DNA from 2 places in the Vibrio penaeicida genome. Region 1 is predicted to be linked to the other one. Evidence: riboswitches for the same ligand, from Rfam matches in the RefSeq annotation. Region 1 holds a riboswitch; the other holds the start of a gene.

Region 1 (10,140 bases):
ACAGGCAGAAACGAAAAAAAGGCTAATATAAATAAATTCTTAACTTCGATTTACAGTCTTTCTTTTAAGAATAAGAGAGAGTGAAATTCGCTACCATCCATGTGTTCGTGACATAAAAAATGCCACCGGCAAGCGGTGACATTTTAGGAAGGTATTACTCGAAAAGGTGTTTAGTTTTCGATACGCATAGCACGTACATCAAAACCATCACTGTTCGCATCGTAACCAGACTGTGATTCTGGAATTAGGTGCGTACGGTCAACAAAACGTACTGCTGTAAGCAAGCAGTTGTCGTACTTAGCGTCGTTGAACAATTTGTCGATTTTCTTGTTTGTGATTAGATAATTGTTCTCTAGCTCAGTTTCAATGACTTCCCAGCGGCTCGCACGGATACCATTGTCAACACAAGAAAGTTTAACTTTCACTAAGCCTTGCTCTGCCCAACGCTCGTAGTCCCAGTTGTTCGCAGTGTACTCGTCCAGTCTTAGACGCTTACCTTTGATAGGACAACCAGAGTATTTGCCGTTAGAAGCCATGTTGAACGTTGTGATGCCTTCTCTACCTACACCGTAGAAGTTCTTAGTATGTAGGATATTAAGAGGGTCGTAACGCCATGGTTCACTTGTCGCACGGTAACCTGCTTGGTCTACCACTACGTTACCAAGTGTAGAGTCCACTTCAAGGTTACAGCTGATAACTTCAGGTGCTGGCTCGCCACCATTCAAACAGTTAAGCAGCTCTTGGCTACCTGCTGGGAATAGCACTTCACAGGTTTCTTTATTTGGATTCACTTTCGTTACATGGGTACGTACTTTGTTCACCAAGATACCGTATGAATCAGGAAGACCTTTGTCTGCAATAGCAACTGCAGTGTGGAAGCGGTCTGCCGTAAATTTAATACGTGCAACGTAGAAACCGTGACCATCGCGGCTAGCGTTAGGAGCGGCTGGTAAGCTCACACGCTGACCATCAAAGCTTGCGTTTGAACCACCATCCAGTTTTGCTGATTCGATATCGCCACGAACCCATACTGCTACGTCACGGTATGCATTGTTGGAACTATTGTGATAGTTACGTTTAGTGTAACGAATTTCAACTTCGTACTCAGAGCCCGGTGTTGTTGGGATAAATGTACGTAAGTTTACTGTAGAAGCGTTGTTTTTAGGGTAAGACAAGTCGTAACGCTTACCGCTGACATAGATAGCAGGCTTGTGCTTCTGGCAGTGATAAGTATCTGAATCTAACTCTGTCAGATACTGTTTCTTTTGCTCCCACCAAGGAAGTGGGCTGCCGAAGTTATACGTTTTATGTTTACCGACTTCTGCGCGAGCTTCACATACTTGATCAACAAGGCGGCGGATTTCATCTACACCGATGCTGTTGCGAAGTTCATCAAATTGGTTTGAGCCCAGCATTTTTCTAAGTGTGTTCCAAGTCCAGCGGACTTCGAATAAGATGTTTTGATTGCTGGTGGTGTAAGCAGCTTTGTTACTTGGTGAAAGCGTTTGATTGGGTGATAGGTCAACGGTTGCCCAATAACCCCAAACTTGATTCTTGTAGCTGTTAAAGTCCTGTACGTACTCTTCAGCTTTTGGTTTGTTATTATCGATGACACTTGCGGGTACAAATGCTTGTGCTTGTGTGGCTGCAAATGCAACTAAGCCTGCAACTAAAAGTTTCAATTTCATTACTCTAAATTCCTTTGTGTTTTCGTCTCGGTAAAAACACTCAGCAATGCAGCCTACCTAAAAGCAAACACCCTAGAAGGTTGTTTAGGTACTGTCATTTTGCGCCCTCATCTCTCAATGAGTTAGCCCTAAGAGTCGCGGTAGAATACATGATCTCCATTCAAAAAAAATGCAGGAAAACAGGCATTCTCACATATGCTACTGATATCTTATATCAGAGATAGCTAATTTAGATTACGGGAATGAGAACCGAAGAGAAAAGGAACTGCATAACTCCGGGGTTGGAGGAGATTGAGTCATGCAGTTCAACCTAAGGTACTAGACCCTAAGACTTCTAATTTTCGATACGAAGGTTACGAACGTCATAACCATCACTTGCTGCGGAGTAACCAGGTTGGTCTTCCGGGATAAGGTGCGTTCTGTCTACGAAGCGAATCGCGCGAAGTAAACAAGACTGGTAATCATCATCGTTGAACACTTTATCTACTTTCTTATTAGTGATAAGTAGGTTATCTGGACGTTCAGTTTCTAATGTTTCCCAGCGTGCTACACGTATGTTGTTCTCGTCTAAGCATGCTAGTCGTACTTGAATCCAACCTTGCTCTGCAAAGCGAGTGTAATCCCAGTTGTTACCAGTGAACTCTTCTAATCTTAGTGTCTTGCCATAGATTGGACAGCCAGAATATTGACCATTGTTCGCTAGTCTCAAGGTTGAGATGCCACCTTTACCTACGCTGTAGTAGTTTTTCACGTGGAAAAGGTTGTTTGGATCGTAACGCCAAGGTTCGGCTTCAGCTCGATATCCCGCTTTATTTACCTTGAAGTTGCCTAACGTCTCGTCGACTTCTAGGTTACAGCTCAACATATCAGGTGTTTGTTCGCCACCAGAGGTGAGACATTTTTTCAGACCGCCGCTGTTTGGTGGGAAGAACAGCTCACAGGTTTCTTTAAAAGGATTAACCTCGGTAACTTCAGTTTGGATTTCATTGATCAATAGACCATACGAGTCTGGGTGACCACTGTCTGCTAATGCAATTGGTGTGTAGAATCGATTTGCTGTGAAGCTAATAGTCGCTACGTTGAATCCATCTTCTTGGTTGGCGTCAGAGATTGAAGGATTGGCTGGCAGGCGTACACGTTGTCCAGTAAAAGTAATATCGCCAACACCTTGCAGGGATGCTTCTTCAAGCGCTCCACGAACCCAAACATTCATGTTACGGTACGCTTGTGCTTCTGTAATCCCGAAACGGCTATAGTTGTAATTGCGTTTGTGGTACTTGATGGTCAGTGAGTATTTAGAACCTGGTGTTGTTGGAACAAAAGTACGCATATTCACAGTAGAAGATTTCTGTGGATAGGAAAGAGGATAAACAACACCGTTTACAGTAATATTTGGATTGTTGCGGTTACAGTGATAGATATCTGAATCCATCTCCGCGACATAGCCACCAACAGAAGGCGCACCGTAATTGTATGTGCGTTGTGTGCCTACTTCGATGCGAGCTTCACACTGTGTATCAATAAGCTGGCGAAGCTTTTGAACCCCAATTTTCTTTCTTAAAGTATTGAAAGCTTGCTTTCCTAACATGCGACGCATGGTGTTCCATGTCCAACGCACTTCAAATTGAAGTTCATCGCTGTCATTAACATATGACGCTTTATCTGAAGGGGTTAGGTCTGGTGTACTAGGTGTGAAATCCACGGTTCCCCAAGAACCTCGATCGGTCTGGTTAGCGAAACCGTTAAAGTTCTGAGTGTAAGTTTCTCCAGATACAGCAAATGTTGATACTGTCGCAAGAGCCAAAGTAGAGGCAGTTAAGAGCAATCGCTTAGTCATAACGTCCATTCCTTGTATTTATAGTGAGTGCGGTGCTTATCGAAATACCGCTTTTATAGACAATCCACTTAAAACTTTCTCCCCAAGTTCAAAGTGGTAAATTGGCAGCCTGTCGTTAACGGGTTTACCAATAAGTGTTGGGCGAAAAATAAGCTAAATAGGCAACTTCGCCTACATGATAAAAGTGTTAATTGATGAGGTGGAGGTCAGTCTGGGAAGTGAGTTTTCTAGTACTTTACTAAGCGCCATGAACTATGTAATAAAACCGTCATATATATCTATCTAATTTGCTTGATAAATATTGGTGGGGAAATAGGTGGTATCAATATTGATACCCTTTCAAGTATTACATACTTTGTTTGAACTAAAATTATAAAAAAGTACTTTTTTTGTCTTCTTATTGTGATCTTCTGTCAGTAATTTGATTGTTTTTTATGTTGACATCCGAGATTTTCACCGAAGAAAAGAAGAATTATTCGCTGAAAATGTCTTCTTGAAGTAACTTGATCTTAATGTGCGACTTAAAAACGGAGCCTTCATTGAATTCATCTTCATATTGGAACGAAACCCCTGTCTATTTTGCTTGGAAACAAGCACTGCATAATTGGATAGACCCGCAATCTCCGCAATATCTTTCACCAGAGAAGCGGGTGGCGGTGTTTGATTTAGATGGCACCATGTGGTGCGAGAAACCGTATTTTGCCGAAATCTTCTTTGTTATTGACAAGTTAAAAGTGGCTTTGCAAGAGGATTTGGATGAAACGGTTCGCTCTCAGGTTTCTAAAGCAGTAGCGCTGGCTGAAAAACAGTTTGCGGGTTCTGGGATGGTTTTAATCGATGCCTTTAACCTTGCATACCCTGATTACTCGAACACACAGTTGGAAATGATGAGTGGTGAATGGCTGGATAGAGCTAAACATCGCGATTTCTCTTGTTCTTATCTGGATCTCGCTTATCTACCTATGAAAGAGTGGATAGATGAACTTCATTCCCAGCAATTCACTTGTTACGTTTGTACTGGCAGTTCCGAACCATTTGTTCGTCCATGGATTGAAGCTGTGTTCGGTATTCATGCTGATAAGGTATTTGGATCTGAACTGTATGGTAAAAGTGGAGGTCAACCGATCGCACTCAATATAAATGAAGAGAAAGTGTGTTCTGTTGAGTCTCGTTGTGAAATCGCTCCAGTATTGGTGGTCGGGAATTCGGACGGCGACTTTGAATTGTTAGAGTGGACGTTAAAGAAGAATCCATCTGCTCAATGTTATGTGGTTGACCACGATGATCCCGAAAGAGAGTACCAATACTCTTTAAGCCACTCCATAGAACATTGGCTTGAGCAAGATAACACCCAGTTAACGCGTATTTCTATGAAGAATGATTGGTATCGTGTCTTTACAGACAACCATAAAAAAGTCTAACCTTTGAATCTGAAAATGTGTCCCCACTACTTATACTTGTACAAACTCGAAATGCAGAGTTCAAAGATCGAATTTCTTAACTAAGAAAGAAGAGTAACGCTCGTTGAGAAGAAGGTAAGGTAGCCGAATGGCAAACCTTTTCAAGGTAATGGAGTGTTTTCAAGGTAATGGAGTGTAACGGGGCATGGTGAGTTAACGCGTATTCATCAAATTGAAAAACTTTTAAGGCTACTTTTTACTTCCAAGAGCTACTTTTTATTTCAAAATAATGTTAAAAAGTTTTTTTTCTACAAATGCACGCAAGGGTATCAGTCTTGACAGATTGTGATATACTCTGCGCGCATTTTATATCCTATTAATAGAGTAAGACAATGGCAGATTTATCGAAATACAGAAACATTGGTATTTTCGCGCACGTTGATGCGGGTAAAACCACAACGACTGAACGTATCCTTAAGCTTACTGGTCAGATCCACAAGACTGGTGAAGTTCACGATGGTGAATCAACAACTGACTTCATGGAACAGGAAGCTGAGCGCGGTATTACAATTCAGTCGGCTGCAGTAAGTTGTTTCTGGAACGATCACCGTCTAAACGTTATCGATACTCCTGGACACGTTGACTTCACAGTTGAAGTATACCGTTCTCTTAAAGTACTTGATGGCGGTATCGGTGTATTCTGTGGTTCTGGTGGTGTTGAGCCTCAGTCAGAAACTAACTGGCGTTACGCGAACGAATCAGAAGTATCTCGTCTTATCTTCGTAAACAAACTGGACCGTATGGGTGCAGATTTCTACAACGTTGTTGATCAGGTGAAGAACGTACTTGGTGCTAACCCACTAGTTATGGTTCTACCAATCGGTCGCGAAGATGAGTTCGTTGGTGTTGTTGACCTACTAAGCAAAAAAGCTTACGTATGGGACGATTCTGGTCTTCCAGAAAACTACGAAATCCAAGATATCCCAGCTGATATGGTTGACGACGTAGAACAGTACCGTGAAGAGCTAATCGAAACGGCTGTAGAGCAAGACGACGACCTAATGGAAGCGTACATGGAAGGTGAAGAGCCTTCTATCGAAGACATCAAGCGTTGTATCCGTAAAGGTACTCGTGATCTAGCGTTCTTCCCAACATTCTGTGGTTCTGCATTTAAGAACAAGGGTGTTCAGATCGTTCTTGACGCTGTAGTTGATTACCTACCATCTCCAACAGAAGTTGATCCTCAGCCTCTAACAGACGCTGAAACAGGTGAACCAACTGGTGAAGTTGCAACAGTATCTGCAGACGAGCCACTACGTGCTCTAGCATTTAAGATCATGGACGACCGCTTCGGTGCACTTACGTTCATCCGTATCTACTCTGGTGTACTTAACAAGGGTGATACAATCCTTAACTCTGCTACAGGTAAAACTGAGCGTATTGGCCGTATGGTTGAGATGCAAGCAGATGAGCGTAACGAACTGACTTCTGCACAAGCGGGTGACATCATCGCTGTAGTAGGTATGAAGAACGTTCAAACTGGTCACACGCTATGTGATCCTAAGCACGAGTGTACGCTTGAGCCAATGATCTTCCCAGAACCAGTAATCTCTATCGCTGTTGCTCCTAAGGACAAAGGCGGTTCTGAGAAAATGGGTATCGCTATCGGTAAGATGGTTGCAGAAGATCCATCATTCCAAGTTGAGACTGATGAAGATTCAGGTGAAACAATCCTTAAAGGTATGGGTGAACTTCACCTAGACATTAAGGTTGATATCCTTAAGCGTACTTACGGCGTAGACCTAATCGTTGGTCAACCTCAGGTAGCTTACCGTGAGACTATCACTCAAGCGATTGAAGATAGCTACACGCACAAGAAGCAGTCTGGTGGTTCTGGTCAGTTCGGTAAGATCGACTACCGTATCAAACCAGGTGAGCCAAACTCAGGCTTTACGTTCTCTTCAACAGTTGTTGGTGGTAACGTACCTAAAGAATTCTGGCCTGCAGTAGAGAAAGGCTTCGCGTCAATGATGGAAAACGGTGTTCTTGCTGGATTCCCAACTCTAGACGTTGAAGTTGAGCTATTCGACGGTGGCTTCCACGCAGTTGACTCATCTGCAATCGCATTTGAAATCGCAGCGAAAGGCGCATTCCGTCAGTCTATGCCTAAAGCGGGCGCTCAACTTCTAGAGCCAATCATGAACGTTGACGTGTTCACTCCAGAAGACAACGTTGGTGACGTAATCGGTGACCTTAACCGTCGTCGTGGTATGATCAAAGACCAACAAGCTGGTACTACTGGCGTACGTATCAAAGCTGATGTACCTCTATCTGAGATGTTTGGTTACATTGGTCACCTACGTACAATTACTTCTGGTCGTGGTCAGTTCTCTATGGAGTTCGCACACTACTCAGCATGTCCACAAAACGTTGCTGAAGAAGTAATCGCTAAAGTTAAAGAAGAGAAAGAGAAGAAGTAATTCTTTTCCTCTAACGTAACTTGAAAGCCCCGTCAGCCTTGCTGGCGGGGCTTTTGTTTTATTAGACGCTCTTTAAGTTTTGGATGCCATTAGGTTATGTGTTTTATGGGTTATGTTGTTCGTTTTCGAACGTAATGGCTTTGTGTAATAGCAGCGTTGAACGTTTGGCTCTCTACCAATTCAAAGTTGAGTGGTGCGCTTAGCTCTCCAAACAAAGGAGAACCTCCACCTAACAGCACAGGAATAGATGTTAAAATCAATTCGTCTATCAGATCTTCCGCTAAGAAATTTTGTATGGTGATCCCACCATCAATATACAAATCGTTAAATCCCTTTCTGTTTAAATCGTGAATCACCGTTTTCAAATCGCCGTTGATTAGAAAAATTTTATCTTCGTATCCTTTGGGCACTGACGCCATGGTGTGACTTAAAACAAAAACGGGTTTGATGTATGGCCAATCAACGCCAAAACTCAAAATGGTATCCAGCGTATTTCTTCCCATGATTAGACCGTCAACACGCTCCATCAGAGCTGAAAAGCCCATATCATTGCCCTCTGGAGTTGAAGCAGAGTTAAGCCAATCGAGATTGCCTTCTTTATCTGCAATATATCCATCGAGGCTGGTCGCAATAAAAACGATGTTTGCCATGAGTGATCTCCTTTTTTAAGGGGGAAGTAAGTGACTTGGCAAATAAGTCAGTTTAAATTATTCTACAGTGTAGAATTTTAATTAGAGTTTAAGAGAAAAGAGAAATGACTGTCAAGAAGAAGCGAGGACGTCCAACGGGCAACAAACCTCAATTGAATTCGGAAGCCATCCTTTCCACAGCAAAAGCGTTGTTAAAAGAGCAAGGAAAATTGCCGAGTATCAGAGGGGTAGCTACTGCCCTCGAGGTAGATGCGATGGCGATTTACTATTACTTTGAAAACAAGTATGCGTTGCTTGAAGCGATCACCACATCGCTTATTGAAGAGATCTACATGCCCACATCAACACTTGAATGGGAGGCAGAATTAAAGGCTTTGTGCGCGAGCTATGTTTCCCTATTGGATACCTATCCTGGTCTATTGGAAACCTTACTTACAATGAGCTCCACAAGCCCAGCGGAGGTGTTTTTTGAACGCTTTAAGTTGGTGACGCAGCCACTTGAACTCAACGATGAACAAGAAAAGCAGGCATTAGACTTATTGGGAGATTACTTGCATGGTTTTGCTTTAGCGATGAACTGCAATCAGGATAAAGACGCGCTAAATATACAGATGCTTGATGGCGCATTAGCTCTTTACTGTATCGCTCTAAAGAATATTCATCAGAGCGACTAGAGGGAGGAGAACTTAACTCACGTTCTGTGTTTTTTTCCATTCCACTTGAGCGAGTAGTCCGTTTCGATGATTGTTAACCCTTCACGACCAAGGCTACAAAATTCTTGCACTTGCTGCTGTATCCAAGTGGCAAATGTTTGGATTTTTTCACGGCGAAAGTAACCGGAGGGAGCACATAGAAAGTAATTAAACTTAGGCTTTAAGCCAACATCGCCAATTCGCACCAACTTTCCTTCTTGCAGATAACGATAAGCGAGGCTGTGTTTAACCAACGCCACGCCTTGTACAGATAATGCACCTTCTAAAACGAAATGCGAACCGTCGTATTGAAGGGTGGACTTTCCAGCTTCTATACCAAGTGTTTGCTGCCATAATTGCCAATCCATATCTGGCCACATATCTTCAATTAGATCGGCTTTACTTAGATCTTCAATAGTGTGGATCTGATGTTCTTTTTGGTAAAGCGGGTGGCAAACTGGGTATACCACTTCATCCATGAGCCAAATGCTTTCGACGTTTTTGTAATTCCCCGTTCCATAGCGAATGCATAAATCGACGCTGGAATCTTGGAAGGTAACCAATTCATTTTTGGGCTCGATAAGTAAAGCAATTTCTGGATGTCTTTCTCTGAAATGGCGAATTCTAGGTACAAGCCAATGTTGAGCAAAAGAAGGAAGCGTGGAAATGGATAAGCGATTTGGATCGGGATCTTGGTTTATTTGTCGAATCCCATCCTGTAAGTGTGCAAAGCCTTTTTGAGCTTGTCTGAATAACATTTCGCCTTCATGAGTTAAGTGAACTTTCCTATGCTGTCGGACAAATAACTCGGTTCCAAGCCATTCCTCAAGTAGCCTAATTTGTTGGCTAACTGCAGCTGCCGTTACAAATAAACGGCTAGCCGCTGCTTTAAAACTTCCCGATTCCCCAGCAATATAAAAATAGTAAAGCCCTTGAAGCGGCGGCATTTTATCTTTCACTTAAGTTTTCCTTAACTCAATGTCAATTTCTATCGTTTGTCTACGCACTTAATTTGATTAATTATTAACCCCGAAGCTTAAACTAATCAAGGAGGAAATGATGACTGTATCAGCGATTTATTCGGCACGAGTAGTGGCAAGAAAGCCGGCAGATTTGATTAAGAAAATTTTCTCTGAGATTAAGCGATGGCATCAAAATTACCACACGCGCAAGCAGATGGCGGAAATTCCTGAGTATTTGCTTGATGATCTCGGCTTAACTAAAGAACAAGTTTACAAAGAATCTCATCGGTCGTTTTGGGATTAACTCCAAGTTAGCGACCTTCCTGTATCCCGTTTTGTTGTCGGCGTAGGAGCTAACAAAACGCTTAATGTGTCGCGCACTCAGCATGATTATCATGCTGAGTTTTTTCTTTTTTGGCGGCAATCTTTTT
Region 2 (10,140 bases), 590 kb from region 1:
TGGTAAAAATACCTTCATGAGCCAGCCTTTCAGGGCTCAGATATAGGAAACACAGTACCTTTCCGACCAGCATATCTAACTCCGAAAGAACACTTCGACCAATCAAAGAGGTAGAACGTGGTCGAAGATAGAAAAAGCCTTCAGGCGCTTTCACTAATTCAGTGTTATAACGTTGATAAAACAGGGCAAGTTCGGTCTCGAAATCACTCAGCAATGCGTGGTTGTCCATATCTTCAGAGGAGATATGTCGCCCAGCTCTAAGTGCACTATCCAGCGCGGGAAACAGCGGGTTGGAAATCGCTTTTGCCAGTTTCTCTGGCATATATTCTTCAGTATTTGTCAATGACATTTGCTTGTACCTTAGCGCCAAAATCGTTGATAGCCTGCCAATCAGGTTGAATCGCCTGATAATCAGATTCTGAGTAACCTAAGCGCACGGCTTGGTCGACAACAATTCTAGCTAAATCAAAATGATGCGTTTGTGGATGTGTCGAAAGGTAATCACGTAGAACCACCCCCAAATCGATGGAGGCGCCTCGCTCTTTATGAGCCTTGAGCATGTCGTTTATTCTTTCTGATAACTCATCATTTACTTGCTCAAACTCTTCGTATTCGACATCCATTGGTACTTGCCCCATGACTTCATCATCACGCAGAACCAAAGCTTCATCACGCATATCTCGCAGCCTTTCAGCGTCGGCATACGTCAACAACCAAGGAGCGTCGAGATAGTCTTTTACAGACTGTCGCAATCTCTGGCTGAAGGCGCGGTTTTTGTCCATGTCGATAGCGGTGCGGATAAACTTGTGCACGTGGCGGTCGTAGCCGATCCATAGATCGATGGTCTGCTGACCCCAGCTTACAATGCGGTCTAGCTTCATTTGCAGCCCGTAAAGCGCTTCTTCTACGAATTGCAAATCATCTTGTCCGTAAACAAGCCCTTGAATATCAAGGATCTGAGTTTGCATTTCATCGCCAGCGGCTTGCAGCGTATCTTGTAGCTCTTTTAGGGTATCGGATGTTTCACTGAGCAGTGCTTCACAACTATTGATGGCCTCACGCCAATCTTGGTTCAGCAGCTCCGCTATTTGGTCTTTGACCAATTGCTGCTGTTCGTCCATGACTCGTTGATTGAGGTCGATTTGATCGAAAATCTCACCCACTGAGTATTTCAAAACGCCATAAACATTTTTTTGCCAATGACCTGGTGTACCGCCTTCTTTTGCAGCTGCGATCGCTTTCTCCATTTCACCTGCCACCATGGACAGCTGAATGGACAATCGTAACTTTGAAAACTCTCGGTGGCGCACATAATAATCGGTAATGCCAACCGCTAATGGCGACAAGCGATAGATGCTTGCGCCGTCTGTAATTTCACTGGTAAATCGGCTTAATAGCTTCTGGTTAACCATTTCATTGATGGCGTTATTCGCCCGAAATGCAGAAGCTTCCCCCGTTTCTTCAAACAAGCGGGTGACGATAGAGAACGCATCGTGCAACTCTCCCTCACCCAACTCTTCATCAAATCTCTCGTTACTTAAAACGGCTAACGCAATCAGAAAAGCCAGACGTTCAGTAGACAAGTTCAATGAGAAATCGTGTTGTTTTACCCAGCTAACCAATTCATCGATTGGTTGCTCTACAACATCTTGAGTTACATCACTCATTGTTCATCCTGTTTATTATTCCTTTCTTTTCGCCCAAACATGAATGTAGCGACCTAAAGAAAGGTAAGGCTCCTGACGACACAGTTGTCTTTCAAGTGCTAATACATCTTCAAATTGATAATCGCCCATGTACTCCATATTACCTATGTAGTCGTGGAAGGACCGAATACCCGATTTACCACAGATTTCAAACCCAGCATCCTCTATCCATTGATAGACTTCTTCCGGCTTCAAACCTTTTTGGGGCTGAAGTTTAAAGCGTTTTCTATGCGGCATTCCTTCTAAAATGTGTGGAATATTGCCGCATATCACGTTTTTCAAAACCAAGCCGTGATGGTTATAAAACATGATAGAGCCGATACCACCTGGCTTTATCTGCTTTAAAACCGTTTCTAACGCCGATTTCGGGTCTGCTAACCACTCCATCACCGCGTGGAAAAGCACCATATCAACTTTCTCGTGAAGGTGCTGTTCAATTTCTTGAACTGGAGAGTGAACTAGCTGATATTGGGAAAGCAAACCGTGTTTTTCAATGTCTACTTTTGCCAGTTTTAGCATTTCAGAAGATAGATCACAGAGTGTGACATTGTGTCCGCGTTGGGCAATTTTTTGCGACATTTGCCCAAGCCCGCCACCTGCATCCAAGATATTTAAACGGCAACATTCATCGTTTAGCTCACTTAATGCTACAATTAAATCTTCCCAAACAATGGTTTGACGTATATCACCTTTCTCAGATCCGTAAATATTTTTTGCGAATTTGTGGGCAATATCGTCGAAATTACGATCTTCTGTCACTGTGGCTTAGGTTATTATATCTATTCGTGCCGCTTATTCTGTCACAGGATAAGAAGTAATAAAGGCTTGTTAGCCTTTTTCATAATCAAGTGATGATTTTTCGGACTATTTAAGTATGTTTGAGCTGAAAAAAGTGTTTTCTGCGCTGCTGATGCCACTCCCGGGGTTTTTAATAATTGGTGTGGTGGGGCTATTGTTGGTCATGTTCACCTTAAAAAGAGGAACTGGCTGTTTTTTGATTTTCGTGTCTTTCACTGGCATTTTCCTTTCTTCTTTCCAACCTGTTGCCAGTGGACTATTGATGCCGATGGAGCGTCAACACAAAGGCTTTCTACCTATAGAAGGCACTGTTGACTATGTGATGGTGTTGGGAAGCGGCCACGTTGTTGATGATGATATTCCACCAACATCGGAATTAAGCCGAACGGCATTAATGCGGTTATCCGAAGGTATTCGCATTCTTAGGATGTATCCCGGTGCAAAATTGATTTTGTCTGGCTACGCTGGTGGCTCTGAGATCAGTAATGCTCGAATGATGGCGAAAGTAGCACTCGCATTAGGCGTCGCAAAACCCGATATCATTCTTTTGGAGACAGCAAAAGATACGTGGGAAGAAGCAAGACAAGCTTCCGTGTTTGTAAATAACAAAGAACTGGTACTTGTCACTTCGGCAAGCCATATGACACGTGCACTGCGTGAATTTAATGATGCGGGTATTGACCCCGTTCCAGCACCTACGAACTTTCTGGCTTCCAATGGCACGATGCAGCCATGGAACAAGTATCGCCCTCAAGCTAAATACTTGGAATGGACAGAAACGTATTGGCATGAACGTTTGGGGCTTTGGTGGCAAACCCTTCGAGATTTTGCGACTAACTCCAACGCACAGCTCAATGAAGCTTCTTAAATTGATTTAGCTTTTGAGGTATCAAATTACCAACAAAAAAACCGAGGATGCTACCCTCGGTTTTTTCTATCTTAATAATCATTTACTGCTGATTAAAGTCAATATCAGCATCAATCTCCAGCAAACATGTAACCTTCACCGTGCACGGTGACAAAAATCTGTGGATTTTTCGGATCGAACTCCATCTTAGCTCTCATTCGACGAATCAAAACATCAATGGTTCTATCATTAGGCGCATCAACACGATGGCTAATCATGTTTAATATACGTTCTCGGCTAAGAACCTTGTTTGGGTGTGAAGACAAAGCCACAAGCAACTCGTACTCGGCTTTGGTCAGTTTAACAGGTTCGCCATTACGGCTAAGTGCACGACGTTGGATATCAAACGTCCACTCTCCAAAACGGATTAGTTGCCCAGATTCTTCTTTTCTGTCTTCTTTCGCTGGAGCATGACGTGCAGCGGAAATTCTCCACAACAAATTTTTTACTCTAACCAGAAGCTCTCTAAGCTCAAAAGGTTTTGTCACGTAATCATCGGCACCCATTTCTAGGCCGACAATTTTATCAATGCTATCCGTGCGTCCTGTGACGAGGATGATCCCTATATCAGATTGACTGCGTAGTTCACGAGTCAGCATTAGCCCGTCTTCGCCTGGTAAGTTAATATCCAGCATGACTAAATCAACAGATTGCTCTTCTAAAATTGCGCGCATTTGCTCGCCACTTTCAGCTTCGCTAACTTGATAGCCTTCGTTCTGGAAATAGCCCACCAGCTTGCTACGGGTAACCACATCGTCTTCTACGACTAATACGTGATAGCTCATCTACACCACTTTCTTTTGTATTTATAAGGATATATAAGGTATTTGTTCGACTTTAATGTAAATATAAAGACAAACTTGCCACAGTCTATTTGCGACTCTTTATATTCTATTCACAAAAAGTTACATTTCTAGCGAATTCGTTAAAAAGAAGGCAATTTCCTAACTTTTATTGATTCAAAGCAACCAATTTGGCTCCTATTCATAACCTGATTTTTATTTTCATTTCTTGCCATACTTTAGATTAGTTCTGTTCATCTTAATTCGTTAGAATTGCGCCAATAACCTCATACGGAGCGGCAACGCTATGCAAGAAACAAAAGCATTCAACGAAAAGCGCGCAGAGATTTACTGGTGGCTTTCTAGCCTTTTTGCTCATGAACTGAAACAAGAAGAGTTGGAGCATTACCACACGGCTGAAATCAGGGGCTTCATTAGCGGTCTTGCAGAAAACGAAACCTTAAAACCGGCGGCTCAGCAACTTATCGAATCCCTGAATAAACTCCAAGATAGAGAAGATGCTCAGTTAGAACTCGCTGCGGATTTTTGTGGCCTATTTCTGACCACAGATAAAAAAGCGGCCTTGCCATACGCCTCAATCTACAAATCTGGTCTGCTCAATGATGAACCAGCGAAACAAATGGAATCATTGTTAAGAGAAAAAGGTGTCTCTTTGCTAGAGGGGTTTAACGAGCCAGCAGATCACCTCGCCATTCAATTGGACTTTTTGGGTAACCTCATTATTCGCTCAAACGAATTAAAAACGAACGAGCAGTTTGAAGATGCACTGCGAGAACAGCTGTGGTTCATAAATACGCATCTCATGACTTGGCTTCCAATATTTAACAAGAACTGCAAAAATTATGATGGCTTTGGGTTCTACGCAGCTTTGTCACAATTGCTTGTGAGTTTTGTCGAACTAGACCGCCAATATATTTCTGGCGAGTAAACCGGCAAGGTGGGATATCTTGATAGTATTGAGCTCGAAGACTTTACTTAGGTATTGAGCTAATTTGTTTTAAATATAAAACAGCACCCTTAAAAAATATTAGGATTCCTCATAAATGTGACACTTGGTATAATTTTTTACGATTCACTCCATTGTCACATAGGAAATTAAAGACTAAGATCGTGATCGCAAACGATAAAATATGAAACGCTGAAAAGCATTAACTAAGCCGCTGTATTAATAGCGGTTTTTGTGTTTTTAGTCGATTTTAATAACACAATGAAATCCGCCTTGCTGAAAACATTAGCTACTTTAAATTTAGCACCTTACCCCTTAGCTCGGCTCTACAGGATATTTGTTTTATGGCCACTATTAAAGATGTCGCACGACTTGCCGGAGTATCAACTACAACGGTTTCGCATGTTATAAATAAAACACGCTTTGTTGCTGAAACTACACAAGAGAAAGTTAAAAAAGCAGTAGAAGAACTAAACTATGCACCGAGCGCTGTTGCACGTAGCTTAAAGTGCAACACGACTCGTACTATAGGTATGTTAGTTACACAGTCTTCTAATCCATTCTTTGCAGAAGTCGTCGATGGCGTTGAAAGTTACTGTTATCGCCAAGGCTACACGTTGATCTTGTGCAACACCGGCGGGATATATGAAAAGCAACGGGATTATATTCGTATGCTTGCTGAGAAGCGTGTAGATGGCATCTTGGTCATGTGCTCAGATTTAACTGAAGATCTTCGTGAAATGCTTGATGCGCACTCATCCATTCCAAAAGTGATCATGGATTGGGGTCCAGAGAGTTCCCAAGCCGATAAGATAATAGATAACTCTGAGGAAGGTGGTTACTTAGCGACAAAATATCTTTTAGACAATGGTCATACCGATATTGCCTGTCTTACTGGCCATGAAGAAAAAGTGGCTTGTATTGAACGGGTCATTGGCTACAAGCGAGCGCTGAGAGAATACGATATTGAATTCAAGCAAGAACGCATACTTGTCGGCAACTTCGAATGTGATACCGCTGTCTTAGCGGCGGACAAGATCCTTGCTATGGAAAACAGACCAACAGCCGTTTTCTGCTTTAATGATCTTATGGCACTCGGGGTCATTAGCCGTCTTCAAGAGAACGGTGTCCGTGTTCCTGATGACATTTCGATCATTGGATACGACAATATTGAGCTATCAGGATACTTTTCTCCTCCTCTGACAACCGTCCACCAGCCTAAGCGCCGAGTGGGTAAAACGGCATTTGAAATCCTTCTCCAAAGAATCAAAGACAAAGAACACGATAAACGCATCTTCGAGATGCATCCTGAAATCGTAGAGAGAAGTTCTGTTAAAAAGTTAAATTAAATTAGTTAATTCTAATTAAGCCTGGCTATATGTCAGGCTTTTTGCTTTATTGCCCAAATAAGAAACAATATTTATATCTGTACATTTATTTTTTGAAGGCAGATCACACATAAAGCATTTTGATGTGATGCTTGTTCCGGTTTTTCTCTATGATTTTATTGTCACGCACAGGGCAAACCATTTGAAAAAGTGGGACGCAAAGCTTCCGGCCTAAATGGATTTATTTGAAATCAATATGGTAGCGGGGTTGCCGATGGTAAATATGCATACTTCTTTTCCAGAGTTAACCAAACTCTGACATCTGACTGCATCACTTTGCTATTTTTTCTCGGACCTGAACTTAGTAGTGGCATAACTTCTTTAGCCGAGACAGTACAGCATGGATAAACCAATACTTAAAAACTCATTGAAGCTATTTGAACCATTAGGGACGATAAAATCACGTTCTATGTTTGGTGGTTTTGGCGTTTTCGCCGATGACACTATGTTCGCCTTAGTCGTTCAAAACACTTTACACATCAGAGCTGACTCAAAAAGTGCTCAAAAGTTCGAACAACAAGGTTTAAAACCTTATGTGTACAAGAAGCGCGGGTTTCCGGTTGTCACCAAGTATTTTGCACTCCCAGAAACCAGTTGGGATAATACCAATGACATCATAGAGAAAGCTTCTCTAGCGCTGAAAGTTGCAAGAACAGAGAAACAAAAGCAAGCCGAAACCAAACCAACGCGTTTGAAAGACTTGCCTAATTTACGTTTGGGTACAGAAAGAATGCTCAAAAAAGCAGGAATCTCTTCCGTTCAGGAGTTACAAAACTTCGGTTCTGTTGAAGCCTTCAAAGCCATCAAGCAGACTCATTCAAGCGATGTTGGCTTAGAGCTACTATGGGCTCTAGAGGGTGCAATTAATGGCACTCACTGGTCCGTGATTCCTCAAGATAGACGTGATGAATTAATGAAACGCTTAAGTTAGTTAAACCTTCATGCTAAAAAAGCCTCCTTTGGAGGCTTTTTTATTGCTGAAATTCACAGTTTATCTATCCTGCACAGACCCTTATGGGCGACTTGCTGTCATAATTAAAACTCATTGACTATATTGGACGAACTATGAAGGTGTACTCTACTGCGCTCCCGACAGAAGCTCATATTGTATGTGAGCTGTTAAAGGCACAGGGAATCGATGTTGAAGTTCGTGGTGAAGGTCTATTTGGCTTGCAAGGTGAGCTTCCATTTGGTCCAGACACCGAACCATATATTTGGTTAAACAACGAATTTCAGTACGACAAAGCCAAAAAGATTGTGAAGTCTTATACCGATCAAACCGCTAACCAATCAAAACCAAACTGGTGCTGTCCGAAATGCGATGAATGGATAGAAGCTCAGTTTGGTGCCTGTTGGAACTGTGGGCACCACGTCAGCGAGCATGCTGACGAATAAACCCTATCGATTTTTCATTAAAAATATCTGGTTTTTCCACATTGCACACATGACCACAATCAGGAATTTCAATCAACGCACTGCGTTTATGAATCCTCACCATTTCTTTGACTGGACGAAGAAACATATAATCTCTATCTCCCATCAGATATAACGTTGGAATCGGGATTTCTTTTTCACGGAAATATTTCATCAACGGGTTTACATCTGCTGCCAAGGTGTACCAACGCTTAAATTCTTTTTGACACAGCTTTTTCGCTTCTCTAACAAATAAATGCCGCGATTCTTTTTGGTTTTTTTGTGGCATGACTATGTAAGCAAACAAGCTGTACAACCACATGTAAGGAATGAAGTGTTTGCTCCAATCTCCCACCTTAACCAACACCTGTGAACGAATATCAAACCGAGTTACCGCCCCACCCAATACCATGGTAGATACTCGATCTGAGGCTATCTCGGCAAGGTTTCGCACAATGATGGTTCCTAAAGACATACCAACAAAGTGAGCAGATTGAATTTTTAAATGATCCAATACTTGCAAGATATCTTGGCAGATATCTTTGAACGTATAGCCTTTTTTAAGGAGATCTTGAATAACATTGTTCGACCGCCCATGACCTCTGAGATCAATAAGCAATAAATTAAAATGCTGCTTGTAGGCTTTAATCTGCTTAAACCAAATGGAAGAGCTACCACCAGCACCATGAACAAAGACCACCCACTCATTACTGGTGGGGTGGTTATAAGTCTTGTGAAATAACAAAGGGTTCGACATCGCTTAACAAATATTATGAATCTTTCTAGTTCTATTAGGTAAAAGCTTACCACAATATGAGTAAATTGGGTGGTCAAGCTCCTCCTACCATAGAAAAGCCTCTCAATTTTCATTGAGAGGCTATTGTCATCAGAGGTTTTACGCAAACAGGCTACACTCAACCCGCTCTTGTTTTACAGCAGCGCAGCCTGATACATATTCACATACTCGTTAGCCGATGCTTCCCAACTAAACTCCGTATTCATTGCATTCAAACGAACGCGCTGAACCTCATCGGGTTGCTGCAAGTATAGAATCAACGCTCGTTGCATCGCGATCAACAATGCTTCTGGTGTTGGGTCTAAGAAACTGAAGCCAGTCGCAAGTTTTTCATCCGTGTCGTAATCAACCACAGTATCTTTTAAACCGCCCACTTCGCGTACAATCGGAAGCGTTCCGTAAGCCATACTATAGATCTGGTTCAACCCACATGCTTCAAACTCTGAAGGCATCAGGAAGAAATCTGATCCAGCTTCAACCAAGTGTGCTAAGCGATTGTTGTAAGCTTCAATAAACGAAAATTTGTTTGAGTATCGACTCGCGGCCTCATGAAGTTTTGCAGCCACTTGAGGCTCACCCGTGCCTACGATAACTAGCTGAACGTCATTTCGCAAAAACTGCTCTATGATAGGCAAAAGGTAGTGGAACCCCTTTTGGTGTGTTAAACGACAAACCATCCCAAAGACAGGCAGCTCTTTTGTTGGCAACCCAACCTCTTCCTGCAATTGGCATTTATTGAGTTGTTTACCCTTCACCATACTCGAAGCTTCAGCCTCATAATGGTGATCTAGGTATTTGTCCGTCTTCGGATCCCATTCACTATAATCGCAACCATTAAGAATCCCGTATAGGTCTGCACTGCGATGAACAAAATCGTCCACCATTCCGTGTGACCCTAACGTGGTCATCAGTTCTGCGGCATAATTAGGGCTAACAGCATTCACTTTGTCCGCAAACGCAACACCTGCGCGTAGCATACTGATGCGATCTTGACCGTATTGCAGTCGCTCTAAACCAGACAGGTTCAACTCAGGAATAATTTCCAAGTCGTGATAGGTATAGACCCCCTTAAAAATCGCGTTGTGTACAGTTAAAACACTTCTAATGGAGCGAAAGCGCTCATCATGTTCATAGCGAGTTTTTAATAAGAACGGTACTAACCCTGTATGCCAGTCATTGGCATGGATAATGTCTGGTTTTATTCCGAGTTTAGGGAGAATATCGAGGCAAGCGGAGGCAAAAAAACCGAAACGCTCTCCGTTATCTGGATACGCCTGATTGGATTCCGCATACAATTCACTGCGATCAAAATACTTATGGCATTCAACGGCATATACAGGAACACCATCTAGCGATAACTTCTTTACTTGATAGTGAACATGT

The links. Region 1 has a riboswitch for cyclic di-GMP ahead of LDO37_RS04025 (hypothetical protein). Riboswitches for the same ligand answer to the same signal wherever they lie in the genome.
Region 2: it holds a riboswitch for cyclic di-GMP, as region 1 does, so the genes downstream of both, LDO37_RS06695 (TfoX/Sxy family DNA transformation protein) here and LDO37_RS04025 (hypothetical protein) in region 1, are expected to answer to the same signal.

Annotation. Positions count from the first base shown of each region.
Region 1 covers NZ_AP025144.1:842,877-853,016, forward strand. Annotated here, with positions in the region: gene LDO37_RS04025 (hypothetical protein) at 171-1,688, opposite strand; cyclic di-GMP riboswitch class I at 1,728-1,826, opposite strand; gene LDO37_RS04030 (hypothetical protein) at 2,023-3,525, opposite strand; gene LDO37_RS04035 (haloacid dehalogenase-like hydrolase) at 4,065-4,946, shown strand; gene fusA (elongation factor G) at 5,318-7,405, shown strand; gene LDO37_RS04045 (dihydrofolate reductase family protein) at 7,516-8,055, opposite strand; gene LDO37_RS04050 (TetR/AcrR family transcriptional regulator) at 8,160-8,729, shown strand; gene LDO37_RS04055 (LysR substrate-binding domain-containing protein) at 8,747-9,694, opposite strand; gene LDO37_RS04060 (DUF1127 domain-containing protein) at 9,804-10,013, shown strand.
Region 2 covers NZ_AP025144.1:1,428,971-1,439,110, reverse strand. Annotated here, with positions in the region: gene mukE (chromosome partition protein MukE) at 1-349, opposite strand, end outside; gene mukF (chromosome partition protein MukF) at 330-1,667, opposite strand; gene cmoM (tRNA uridine 5-oxyacetic acid(34) methyltransferase CmoM) at 1,683-2,465, opposite strand; gene elyC (envelope biogenesis factor ElyC) at 2,581-3,372, shown strand; gene torR (two-component system response regulator TorR) at 3,483-4,196, opposite strand; gene torD (molecular chaperone TorD) at 4,501-5,142, shown strand; gene purR (HTH-type transcriptional repressor PurR) at 5,505-6,509, shown strand; cyclic di-GMP riboswitch class I at 6,671-6,764, shown strand; gene LDO37_RS06695 (TfoX/Sxy family DNA transformation protein) at 6,889-7,479, shown strand; gene LDO37_RS06690 (putative signal transducing protein) at 7,614-7,943, shown strand; gene LDO37_RS06685 (alpha/beta fold hydrolase) at 7,921-8,718, opposite strand; gene glgA (glycogen synthase GlgA) at 8,892-10,140, opposite strand, start outside.